Sinobacterium norvegicum: one gene and its partner. The main gene of each other region encodes a partner of the protein of the gene in region 2 in a complex. Links are inferred from orthologs where the notes say so. Each region holds a gene or a part of one and is shown on either strand. Other genes may lie near its edges. The genes, in order: groL and metK.

The links.
Region 1: the proteins of metK (region 2) and groL are in contact, whole or in part, in a cryo-EM structure (PDB 8P4O), measured with the Escherichia coli proteins. The link is inferred for Sinobacterium norvegicum from one-to-one orthologs.

The regions. Positions count from the first base shown.
Region 1 is NZ_CAKLPX010000003.1:132,096-138,557, forward strand. Bases 1,895-4,853 are described here. They hold groL (chaperonin GroEL), read left to right. Parts: upstream 1,895-2,528; coding sequence 2,529-4,178; downstream 4,179-4,853. Other genes in these bases: L9P87_RS12505 (FxsA family protein), read left to right, coding at 1,895-1,977; L9P87_RS12510 (co-chaperone GroES), read left to right, coding at 2,163-2,453; L9P87_RS12520 (GNAT family N-acetyltransferase), read right to left, coding at 4,300-4,695; L9P87_RS12525 (hypothetical protein), read right to left, coding at 4,768-4,853. In the rest of the region: L9P87_RS12495 (DUF481 domain-containing protein), read left to right, coding at 1-367; L9P87_RS12500 (SDR family oxidoreductase), read right to left, coding at 438-1,199; more of L9P87_RS12505, read left to right, coding at 1,486-1,894; more of L9P87_RS12525, read right to left, coding at 4,854-5,307; L9P87_RS12530 (DUF938 domain-containing protein), read left to right, coding at 5,724-6,317; L9P87_RS12535 (TetR/AcrR family transcriptional regulator), read left to right, coding at 6,379-6,462.
Region 2 is NZ_CAKLPX010000004.1:131,981-138,438, reverse strand. Bases 3,504-6,458 are described here. They hold metK (methionine adenosyltransferase), read right to left. Parts: upstream 5,617-6,458; coding sequence 4,390-5,616; downstream 3,504-4,389. Other genes in these bases: L9P87_RS15170 (ArsR/SmtB family transcription factor), read right to left, coding at 5,647-6,458; ahcY (adenosylhomocysteinase), read right to left, coding at 3,504-4,325. Also shown: L9P87_RS15200 (chemotaxis protein CheB), read left to right, coding at 1-622; L9P87_RS15195 (chemotaxis protein CheW), read left to right, coding at 703-1,194; L9P87_RS15190 (16S rRNA (uracil(1498)-N(3))-methyltransferase), read right to left, coding at 1,214-1,936; metF (methylenetetrahydrofolate reductase [NAD(P)H]), read right to left, coding at 1,981-2,811; more of ahcY, read right to left, coding at 2,958-3,503. UniProt on the Escherichia coli protein: Catalyzes the formation of S-adenosylmethionine (AdoMet) from methionine and ATP.

The DNA of each region.
Region 1 (6,462 bases), on a different replicon or contig from region 2:
TTATCAGTTTTTAGAAAATGAGTTTGTCGAGCTGTCGATGGAAGGCGGTTTGAACTATGTCAGTGAGGACTATATTGTGGCCATTGACGAGGACCGGAACCGGCCAGCATTTCGTTGGGCGGCGGACTACCGCTGGTATGTCGAGGGGCGGGGCAATGGCTTAGAGTTTTTTTACAATCATGAATACTTGATCTCCCTGCGTCAGGCATCGGACTGGGAATTCAACGCCAACACCGGTATGAGTTACCCGATTACCGGCAAGATCAGCGCCTCGCTCAGCCTCAGTTATGACTACGATGGCGACCCGCCAGAGACCAAGGAGGCACAGGATGCCGTGTGGTTGCTGGGCTTGGATTACAACTGGTAGGGCGGTACACGAACCACAGACAAAAAAGCCACCGATAATTGCTTATCGGTGGCTTTTTTCGCGCGCTTTATTAGATACGAATACCGCCGTCCATCTCAATAACACGACCGGTAAAGTAGTCGTTCTCAAGAATATAGGCGGCGGTCTTACCAATTTCTTCTGGCTCGCCCAGGCGTCCCATCGGAATCATCGCGGCCATTTTCTCCAGTGCTTCCGGCTTCATTGAGGCAACCATTTCGGTGGCGATAAAGCCCGGCGCAATGGCGGCGGCGCGGATGCCGTAGCGAGACAGCTCTTTGGCCCAGGTAACAGCCATGGCAGCCACACCGGCCTTGGCGGCGGAGTAGTTGGTCTGGCCGAGGTTGCCGGCCTTGGAGACACTGGAGATGTTAATAATACAGCCCTTGGTGCCAAGCTCGATCATCTTGGTCGCCGCCTCGCGACCGCAGAGGAAGACGCCGGTCAGATTGACGTCGATAACTGCCTGCCATTCGGCCAGGCTCATACGCTTGGTGACCTCGCCGTCTTTGGCCTTGACCATTAAGCCGTCGCGAAGTATACCAGCGTTGTTGATCAGGCCGTGGAGGTTGCCCATTTCTTTGACGATGTTATCGAAGGCAGAGATTACCTGATCTTCATCGGCAATATTGGCAATATAGGCGCAGGCATCACCACCGGCATCTTTACACAGTTGAATCGACTCATCTAGGCGCTCTTGGTTGAGGTCGATCAGGGCGATTTTAGCACCCCGGCCAGCAAGGCTGACAGCCATTGAGCGGCCGAGACCTTGTCCGCCGCCGGTAATAGCAATCACTTTATCTTGTAAATCCATGGGGTTACCTGTTGTTAGGTTAGGGGGATAACAATTGTCACTGCGCGATAGCGCTGTTATTTTGGCGTGAATTCTGCCGTATTTGACGAAAAAAGGCAAAACGCGACGGAGATAATGCTCTGCCGTGTTTGGATCGCATTGGTGCTGACGGCGACGATTAGCGACAAGCACGGCGACTCAGATAGGGGTTACTGCTCATAGCGGGGCTTGAAACCCTCTGCTAGTGTCATCATATTATTGTTATCGCCAAATTGATTTGGCCGTATCACCACGTTGAGGCTTTTATATGCGCGCTTTATTTCTGATGTTTATCGTCGTTCCCGTGATTGAGATGTTCTTATTGATTAAGGTCGGCGGTATTATCGGCGCCCTACCAACCATCGGTTTGGTCTTGCTGACGGCCGTCATCGGTTCTTGGCTGCTACGTAAAGAGGGTATCTCGACCCTGGCCAGGGCCAACCATAAAATGCAGAGTGGTCAGCTGCCAGCCAAGGAAATGGCCGAGGGCATCGCCATTGCCGTCGGTGGCGCGCTGTTGCTGACACCGGGTTTTGTCACTGATTTTATTGGTTTTAGCTGTTTAATTCCCGGCATTCGTCGCCCTATTATGGCGATGATGATGAAACGAATGGTCGCCGCTGGCGGTACCGTGTATATGCAAGGGCAGAGCCAGAGCTTCAACCATCAAACCGGGCCATTTGACGCCAACGCATCCCCGCTTGACCGCGACGATCATGATCACGATGTTATCGAGGGTGATTTTCGTCGAGAGAAATAATCGCCCCGGCGATCGTGGTGGCAAAAAACACATTTTTTTTGTCGCCAGCCGTTGAAATTGCGGTTTCCCCCCTCCATATACTTATCCATAAATATTGAGCAGCCCTGTGTGGGGCTGCTAGCCCCTAAAATAGTAACAATGATCAGGCAGTAGCCTTCATCAACATATCTTTGGAGATATAATCAATGAAACTTCGTCCATTACACGACCGTATCGTAGTTCGTCGCAAGGAAGAGGAAGCTTTATCTGCAGGCGGTATCGTGCTTCCGGGTTCAGCGAAAGAAAAGCCAAACCAAGGTGAGGTTGTTGCCGTGGGTAGTGGTGCCTTACTCGACAGCGGTGAAGTCCGCGCTGTAGCCTTGAATGTAGGCGATGTGGTTGTTTTCGGTCCTTACACCGGCAATGCCATCACCATCGAAGGCGAAGAGCTAATCATTATGAGCGAAGCTGATATCTTTGCGGTTATCGAAGCTTAATTTATTGACCCACGCTGGGCCGCAACGATGTTGCCTTTTTGCCGAGCGTTTTAATCTACAGTTTTAAGGAATTTGATCATGGCTAAAGAAGTATTATTCGGTGACGACGCTCGTCAGAAGATGCTAGACGGCGTAAACATCCTGGCTAACGCCGTAAAGACAACCTTGGGGCCAAAGGGCCGTAACGTTGTATTAGACAAAGCCTTCGGCGCCCCTACCGTCACTAAAGACGGTGTCTCTGTGGCCAAGGAAATCGAACTGGCTGATAAGTTCGAAAACATGGGTGCACAGATGGTTAAGTCTGTTGCTTCTCAGGCCTCTGATGTTGCCGGTGACGGTACTACCACAGCGACTGTATTGACTCAGGCGATTGTGAACGAAGGCTTGAAGTCAGTTGCTGCCGGCATGAACCCAATGGATCTTAAACGCGGTATCGACAAAGCCGTTGCCGCTGCTGTTGAACAAATCAAAGCCTCTGCAGAGCCCTGTGCTGATACCGGTGCTATTGCTCAGGTTGGTACTATCTCTGCTAACAGCGATACCCACGTCGGTGAAATCATCGCCGAAGCCATGGGTAAGGTAGGTAAAGAAGGTGTTATCACCGTTGAAGAAGGTAACGGCCTAGAGAACGAACTCGACGTTGTTGAAGGTATGCAGTTCGATCGCGGCTACCTATCACCTTACTTCATCAACAACCAAGAGAGCATGAGCGCCGAGGCTGAAAGCCCGTTCATCCTATTGGTTGACAAGAAAATCTCAAACATCCGTGAGTTGCTACCGATTCTTGAGCAGGTTGCCAAGACTTCACGTCCGCTGGTTATTGTTGCTGAAGATGTTGAAGGCGAAGCGCTGGCAACATTGGTGGTTAACAACATGCGCGGCATCGTAAAAGTTGCAGCTTGTAAGGCACCGGGTTTCGGTGACCGTCGCAAGGCCATGTTGCAAGACATCGCCATCCTAACCGGTGGTACTGTGATCTCTGAAGAGATTGGTCTTGACCTTGAGCAGGCTGGCCTGGAAGTACTGGGTCAAGCTAAGCGTGTGACCATGGACAAAGAAAATACTGTCATTGTTGATGGCGCTGGCGATGCTGCTGCCATTACTGCCCGTGTTAACGAAGTCCGCGTACAAATCGAAGCGACCACTTCTGACTACGACCGCGAAAAGCTGCAAGAGCGTGTTGCCAAGCTGGCCGGTGGTGTTGCTGTGATCAAGGTTGGCGCTGCCACCGAAATCGAAATGAAAGAAAAGAAAGCCCGTGTTGAAGATGCACTACACGCAACCCGCGCTGCTGTTGAAGAGGGTGTTGTTGCCGGTGGTGGTGTTGCACTGGTGCGTGCCGCCGCTGCTATTGCTGGCCTGCAAGGTGATAACGAAGATCAGAACCACGGTATTGCCGCTGCTCTTCGCGCCATGGAAGCGCCACTGCGTCAGATCGTTGCCAACGCCGGTGACGAAGCTGCTGTTGTTCTCGACAAGGTGGCTAACGGCGAAGGTAGCTTCGGTTACAACGCTGGCACCGGTGTCTACGGCAACATGCTAGAAATGGGTATCCTCGATCCAGCCAAGGTAACACGTACTGCATTGCAGGCCGCGGGTTCGGTTGCTGGCCTGATGATTACCACCGAGTGCATGGTGGCTGATGAACCATCTGAAGCTGGTGCTGGCGGTATGCCAGACATGGGCGGCATGGGTGGCATGGGTGGCATGCCAGGCATGATGTAATCCCAGCACTGAATTAAGTGTGAAAAAAACCCGCTTTTTAGCGGGTTTTTTTGTGGCTGGTTTTTGCGCTGACTTCGCTCCGCCCCGCTGCCATGATCGGGCTGCGCGGCTTGTTAGCCGTTTATTTGATTATATACATTCCTTCACTTTCAGGCCGACTTAGTTCAAAACCAAATTTCTCGTATAACGCTGGCACATCAGCCATTAACGTTATATATGCTCCCTTGGGTGCATCACGATCTAGGTAATCCATAATACTCTGCATTATCATTCGACCAAGTCCTTTTCCCTGATAGCTAGGCTCTACAGCAACATCCACAACTTCAAAATTCAGTGCACCATCACCAACGACGCGCCCCATACCTACAGTTTGATTATCAATCGTAATATGAACACCAAAAAGGCTGTTTGGCAAAGCTCGTTTTGCCGCATCATAAGGGCGTGGGGTTAACCCTGAAATATCCCTTAACCGAAGGAAATCATCAACAGAAACTACATTTTCGATTACGTTAAACAAACTCGAACTCCAAAAATTGGTAACGCCCGCCTGACCTGCCTGAGGTCATGTGCAGTCGCTTGTTATATGCCTTCACTTCGAAAGAACACTTTCAGTTAAGTATTTAAGTTGTGCAATAACCATAAGAGTCTTTCCCAAAATGTCGCGGAAGTCAAAATATGATAACTCTTTTGAAATTGTACTTTTATTCCATGCTATAAATTTTTTACGATTTTCTGGATTATTTGTATGCGCAAGATCACCATAAAGAAAACCTTGATAAATATCCCAGTTGGACATTATTTCACCATTGTAAATAAGTGATGAGTCAGAATTCCAATACTTTTTAATCCACGCCTGAATCTCTATTAAGTTTTCCAGCTTAGTTTCGTCCGCCCCAAATTTTTTGAAATGAGAATGTAAATTGTTGACTCGGAAGTTCTCGTTTTTTTGAAAGAATAATCTATGCGTCAAAAGAAATGCATCAAGCTCTTCTTCAGTTGGGCCTATGTAGTCTATTATTTCAGAGCCTATTGTGACCTTATGCTCTTTCTGCATTTTTTTCGACAATGAGCTAGCAATAAGCTTTTCTGCTTTGACAACGAATAACTCAAGAACTTCTTTAGAATGCATAGCTAAACTCTAGCGTTCATATAACGCTTATTCCACTGACTAATCGGTATAACCTGCCATTTGTATATATCCGTTTATGCCCTTATCTCACTGTCATTTCAAGGTATTCCGTCTTCTCGGCGTTATACGGAGAACAGGGCCAATATTACTACTTTTACTGTGTCTATATGCAGTGGTTGCCCCCCGACGCTATCCAAGAGACTAATCGAGTATCCAAAATACTGTGCGCAACCCAGGCCGCGCAGTCGATCATTGCTCTCGACTGTAAAAAGCGCAGCGACAGGAGAGCGGTGTGACTGACGGAGTGGCGTTTGGAGTGACACGCGAAGTGATGATTCGGCATCGCTTGGTTGTGGTATCGGCGGGCGCAGCTGAGGTGATATATTAGGGCTTTATTTACCAGCAAGAGATCCCCCATGGTCAACAAACCCGTCGCCGAAGCCTGCCTGCGTAACCAGCAGCCGATTGCCGAGATTTTGCAGCAGTATCTTGGTGATCAGCGCTGCTTATTAGAAATCGGCAGTGGCACCGGGCAGCATGCGGTTTACTGTGCCGAGCGCCTGCCACAGTTGCAGTGGCAGCCGACGGAGCTGGCCGGCAATATTGCCGGTATCGATCTGTGGCGTCGGGATGCCGGGCTCGATAATATACTGCCACCGCTAATCCTCGATCTCGACCAGCCCTGGCCGCAGGTGGCGGCGGACAATATCTTTACCGCCAACACCGTGCACTTTGTGTCGCAGGCCAGTGTCGATAATTTGTTTGCCCAGGCCGGCCAGCGTTTGCCGGTGAAAGGCCTGCTGATGATTTATGGCCCGTTTAACCAGGGGCATCAATACACCAGCGAGGGAAATCGGGGGTTGGATCAGTGGCTGAAAACCTCGGTTAACCCGCAGGCAGGCATCAAGGATATCGGCGATATTACCACGCTGGCGGCGGTGAATAACCTTACTCTGATCGCCCGTCACACCATGCCGGCGAACAACTTGATGCTGGTGTTTCGTCGTTAATTGCGAGTTGACGGTGATTACTTGTTGCTAACCTACCTGCAGGTAAGTTAGGATTCTCTTCATGCAAACCAGACCTCACAACCGCAAACAGCAGATAGTTGAACTCGGCATCGATCTTCTACAGACCCATGGCTTCGAGAATTTC
Region 2 (6,458 bases):
CGCGGTCAACCCAATCTTGGATAAGGCGCAGCAACTCAGCCAACAAGCCAATGGGCCGGTTAATGTTTGGGTGCTGGGTGCTTCCCTCGGTGGCCCTGAGGCAGTGTGTGAATTTTTGGCGGCGCTGCCAGATGATCTGCCGGTTGCTTTTGTCTACGGTCAGCACATCGACCCTCAATTCAATGACACACTGCAGCAAGCTGTGTCAAAGAAGACGACGATGTCTACCAAGGTATTGGCTTCGGGGGATGTCCTCAGGCACGGGGAGATAGGCTTGATGCCGGTCGAGCAGCGATTAAAATTGTTGCCACTGGGACAGGTTATCGTTCTCGATGAACCTTGGCCGGGTCCGTTTTCGCCGTCGATCGATTGCCTGGTCAGTCAAACGGCGGAGTTGTATGGTACTGCCAGCGGCTGTATTATTTTTAGCGGTATGGGTGATGACGGTGCCAAGGGCTGTGAGGTAATGCAAAGCTCCGGTGGCACGGTCTGGATACAAAGTTTTGATAGCTGTGCCAACAGCGCCATGCCGGAGGCGGCGTTGGCGGTGACCAACAGCGCCTTTGTCGCGCCGCCAACACAATTGGCCGAAGCCTTTGCGCAGCAGTTTAGCCGACAGTAAACGGTTATCTGGCACTGATTACAGTCATCAAAAGCGGTTAAGTTTATTAACGCAGTTGTAAAAGAATTAGGTTAGAAAATATGAAAAAGGCAATACAAAGCCCGCAGGCGGCGTCTGAATTAGCAATACTGATGATCCCCGTGCAGGGGAAAAACCTGGTCTTGCCCAACGTTACCGTTGCCGAGATCATCAGCCGGCAAGCCACCGATGTCGGTGACGATGTGCCGACGTGGTACGTCGGCCAGATGCAATGGCGTAACTTGTCCGTGCCGGTGATTTCCTACGAGGCGATTAACGATGAGCCCTTCGTTGGCGATGAGAATCAGCGTCATATCGCAGTGGTTAACGGCACCGACAGCGACATTCCGTTCTGGGCTGTTTTGACAGAGGGCACGCCGAAGCTGCTTCGCCTGACGGAGGAGCAGGTGGTTGCCAGCAGCGAGGTGATTGGTGGTCCGGCGGAGGCACAGCGCGTTATCGTCAATGACGAAGCGGCTATTATTCCTGATTTAAACTTTATCGAAGATAAGATAGCAACGTTGTTAGCCGAGTTGAAGCTGGCCACTGCCTAGTGTATCTATCAGCAGAGGCTTAGAAGTCGCCCCAGCGGTACTGTAAAATACTCAGCGCTGTCAGTGGCGCCGTCTCTGTTCGTAGCACTCTTGGCCCCAGTGTCAGTGCGGCAAAACCGTGTTGTTCGGCCAGTTGGATCTCAGCCTCACTCAAGCCCCCCTCGGGGCCAATTAACAGTGCCACCTCGGTCGGTTGCTCCGCCGCCAAGCCCTGATCACTGCGATGATGCAGAACCAGCTTAACCTCATAATCTGCCTGTTGAACCCAGTTCTCTAATGCCTGTGCCGGGTGCAATATTGGCAGGGTATTACGCTGGCATTGCTCACAGGCGGAGATAATAATTTTTTGCCAGGCCTGTTGTTTTTTCTCCAGTCGCTCGCCGCTCAGCTTGACCTCGCTGCGCTCACTGAATAGTGGGTAAATCTCATGGACGCCGAGTTCGGTGGCCTTTTGCAGTACCCAGTCGAAACGGTCGCCCTTGGACAGTGCTATCGCCAACACTGTTTTCAGCGGGCTTTGGTTGTCTTGCTGGCTGACAATATCGGTCTGCACAGTCACCGCTTGTTTGCTGATGGCAACAATTGTCGCATCGACCTGCTGGCCACGGCCATTAAAAACGATGATGTGATAGCCGGCTTTAAAACGCAAAACCTTGGCCAAATGATGGCTGGCACTCGCATCGAGGGTCAGTGATTGTTGGTCAGCGAGATCGATGGAGCAGAAAATACGGGGGATGCGCATAGAGTCACTCAACAGAGCCGCCGAGGTTATCGGCGGCGATGGTGTCAGCGGTTGATGCCGAGGTTGGTCCAAATGGCCTGGGTCGGCTCGACCTGGTTCATGGTATAGAAGTGTATACCAGGAGCGCCACCGGCTAATAGTTGCTCGCTTAAACGACTGATAAATTCGACGCCAAATTCAGCAATACCAGCACTGTCATCACTCATGCCTTCGATTTTTTGTTTTAACCAGCGCGGGATGTCGGCACCACAGTTGGCCGAGAAACGACACAGGTTGGCAAAGTTGGTAATCGGCATAACACCAGCATAAACCGGGTTAGTAATACCTGCCTTGGTGCACTCTTCCATAAAGTGGAAATAGGAATCGGGATTAAAAAAGTACTGAGTGATGGCGCTGTTGGCGCCGCAGTCGAATTTTTGCTTTAAGAACTGCACGTCACTCTGGTAGCTTTTCGCCTCGGGGTGAATTTCCGGGTAGGCCGCCACTTCAATTTCGAAGTGGTCGCCACTGTGCTTTCGGATGAACTCAACCAGTTCGTTGGCGTAAACCATGCGGGCAATACCCATGCCGGATGGGATGTCGCCACGCAATGCCACCAGACGCTTAACATCGAGTTCGCGATAGGTGTCGAGCAGTTCGATCATTTCTTCTTCACTGTCACCACCAAAAGAAAGGTGGGGGGCGACGTCGATGCCCTCGGCACGCATTTCTTTGATCACGCCAATGGTATTGTCACGGGTAGAGCCACCGGCACCGTAAGTCACCGAGTAAAAATCGGGTTTTAGCGTATTGAGTTGCTCGCGAACAAGGCGCAGCTTTTCAATGCCGACAGGTGTCTTGGGAGGAAAAAACTCAAAACTGAATCGCTTAGTCATGGTGGTGCTCTTCGCTTGTGTCGAATTGGCTAACGGCGTGGTCATTATTGTAGGCGCAGTTTAGCACTCGTTGTGAATCTAACATCTAGGTATTCGACTCGGTGCCGCAGCACGGCACCGAGGTTTCGCTTCAGCCTAATACTGGATTAGTACTTGTAGCTGTCTGGCTTGAACGGACCATCGACATCAACATTGATGTAGTCGGCCTGGGTCTTAGTCAGCTTGGTCAATACGCCGGCGAAGCCTGCAACCATATCGGCGGCAACTTCTTCGTCCAGCTTCTTGGGCAGTACTTCAACGGTCAGCATCTCGGCCTGAGTGCCAGCGTCTTGGTCGGCGAACTTAAGATCCCAAAGGTGGATCTGAGCCAGGACCTGGTTGGCGAAAGAGCCATCCATGATACGGCTTGGGTGACCCGTGGCGTTGCCTAGGTTAACCAGACGACCTTCAGACAGCAGCAACAGGTGATCGTTGCTGGCCTTGTCACGGTATACCTTGTGAACCTGAGGCTTCACCTCGTCCCATTCCCAGTTCGCACGCATGAAGGCGGTGTCGATTTCGTTATCGAAGTGACCGATGTTACAAACAACGGCGCCATTCTTTAACGATTGCAGCATCTGCGCATCACAGACGTTGGTGTTACCGGTGGTGGTGACGATAAGGTCGGTAGAACCGAGCAACGTCTTGTTAATGCCTTCCAGGGTACCGGTGTTAACGCCGTCGATATAGGGAGAGCAAACTTCGAAGCCGTCCATACAAGCCTGCATGGCACAGATGGGATCGACCTCGGCAACGCGAACAATCATGCCTTCCTGAGACAGTGACTGAGCAGAACCCTTGCCGACATCGCCGTAACCGACAACCAGTGCTTTCTTGCCGGCCAGCAGGTGGTCGGTGCCGCGCTTAATGGCATCGTTCAGTGAGTGACGACAGCCGTACTTGTTGTCGTTCTTTGATTTGGTAACAGAGTCGTTAACGTTGATAGCAGGCACCTTAAGCGTGCCGTTTTCCAGCATCTCAAGCAGACGGTGAACACCGGTGGTGGTTTCTTCGGTAATACCGTGTACGTCGTTGAGGACTTCAGGGTACTTGTCGTGCAACATCAGGGTAAGATCGCCGCCGTCATCGAGAACCATGTTGGCGTCCCAAGGCGAGCCGTCTTTCAGAATGGTCTGCTCGATACACCAAGAAGACTCTTCTTCGGTCTGGCCTTTCCAAGCGTAGACAGCGACGCCGGCATCGGCGATGGCAGCGGCAGCCTGATCCTGAGTAGAGAAGATGTTGCATGAAGACCAGCGAACTTCGGCGCCAAGGGCAACCAGGGTTTCGATCAACACGGCGGTCTGAATCGTCATGTGGATACAGCCAAGAATCTTGGCATTGGCCAATGGCTGGCTGGCGGCATATTTGGTGCGCAGTGCCATCAGTGCCGGCATTTCAGTTTCGGCGATTTCGATTTCTTTACGGCCCCAGCCAGCGAGGCTGATATCGGCAACTTTATAGTCGGTGCTCATGATAGAGGTTCCTTTAACATTTAAGAGGCGGCACCCACGGATGGTGAGCGCTGCAAAAAATTAATTACTTACCCAACGCAGCCTTAAGCGCGTCGACTTTGTCGGTTTTTTCCCAGGTGAAGGCAGTAAAAGTGTCAGACTTGGTAACAGTCTTACCGTTTTCACGCTCTTCCCAGGTATAGGTGTGTTCGAAGGGCTCGCGGCCGAAGTGACCATAGGCTGCGGTTAGCTGATACATTGGGTGCAGCAGATCGAGCACCTTGGTAATCGCGTATGGGCGCAGGTCGAAAACCTTGCGGATGGCAATAATCAACTCATCATCACTGACCACGCCGGTACCGAAGGTGTTGACCGAGATCGATGTTGGTTCGGCGACACCGATGGCGTAGGAAACCTGCAGTTCGCAACGATCGGCAAGGCCTGCGGCAACGACGTTCTTGGCGACGTAACGACCAGCGTAGGCCGCTGAACGATCAACCTTTGAGGGGTCTTTGCCAGAGAATGCGCCGCCGCCGTGACGAGCGGCACCGCCGTAGGTGTCAACGATGATTTTACGGCCGGTTAGGCCGCAATCGCCAACAGGACCACCGATGATGAATACACCGGTGGGGTTGATGTGGTACTGAGTGCCTTCATGCAGTAATTCAGCGGGCAGTACAGGCTTGATAATATCGTCCAAGATTGCCGTGCGCAGGTTTTCTAAACTGATGCTGGGGTCGTGTTGAGTAGAGAGCACGACCGCGTCGATGGCAACCGGCTTGCCGTCTTCATAGCGCAGTGTCACCTGAGATTTTGCATCGGGACGCAACCACGGCAGCACGCCTTCTTTACGCAGCTTGGCCTGACGCTCGACGAGGCGGTGAGAGTAGTAAACAGCCGCCGGCATCAGTGTGTCGGTTTCATTGGTGGCATAGCCGAACATCAAACCCTGGTCACCGGCACCTTGATCTTCCGGCTTTGAACGGTCAACACCCTGAGCAATGTCGACAGACTGCTTGCCGATGGCGTTGATCACGGCACAGCTGGCGCCGTCGTAGCCCACGTCGGAGGAATTGTAGCCGATGCCGGTAATGACATCGCGGACAGTATCTTCTAAATCGACATAGCAGTTGGTGGTGAGTTCACCGGCAACCACGGCCATACCTGTTTTAGTCAGAGTTTCGACGGCAACGCGGGCGTAGGGGTCGCGGGCGATAATCGAATCTAGAATGGCATCTGAGATCTGGTCGGCCAATTTATCGGGGTGACCTTCAGAGACTGACTCTGAGGTAAACGTGCTGTATTCAGACATAGTAGGGGCTCTTAGTAATCTTATTTGTAATCAACAGCGCGCTGTCGCTGCCGGTGATGGTTTGTAAAACTGTCGTACTTGAATGCGGAAGCCGTTGCGCAGTGACAGATAGATGTTTTGTCCATCTAACAAGCCCACCTGGCTGGCCCAGTCGGTTAAGTCGCTCGGCTCGAAACCGAGCCATAAATCGCCACAGGACTCCTTTGCCCACACCTGATCGTGGTTGCAGAGGTCGGTGACAATGAGTGAGGCACCGGGGCGCATCACGCTGGCAATATCGCTGAAGATATCCGCCGGTGAAGGGGTGTGGTGCAGCACCATATTCATGACAACGCAGTCGACGGCGAGTTGCTGCTCACGAGCCGTGGCCGTGTCGCCATTAATGAATTCGATATTGTTAAGTTGTTGGCCATCGGTCAATTGACGGGCGGTGTTGAGCATCGACGCACTGTTGTCGAGGGCGATGACCGAGGAGAAGCGCTTGCTCAGCTCGGGTAAAAATTCGCCGGCGCCGGGGCCAACTTCCAGGGCCAGTTGGTCACTTTGCAGCGGCAGGCTGGAAACGAGCTGGCGGACGCTGTCTTGATAGTGTTGGTAGTGGGCAATCAAATCCTGTTGCTCACGGAATTTTTCGCTGTTCTGATCAAAGAACTGACGGCTGCTAAGGCTGCGTTCCTGGCGAATTTGATCAATGCCCTGCTGTCTTTGAGCATCGATAACCAGGTGGTCGATATCGCTGAATAACTGCTGCTGTAATAGTTGCAACGAGGCGCGGGCGCCGGGTGCCTGGCGACGGTAATAAATCGAATTACCCTCGCGGCGTTTATCCACAAGCTCAGCCT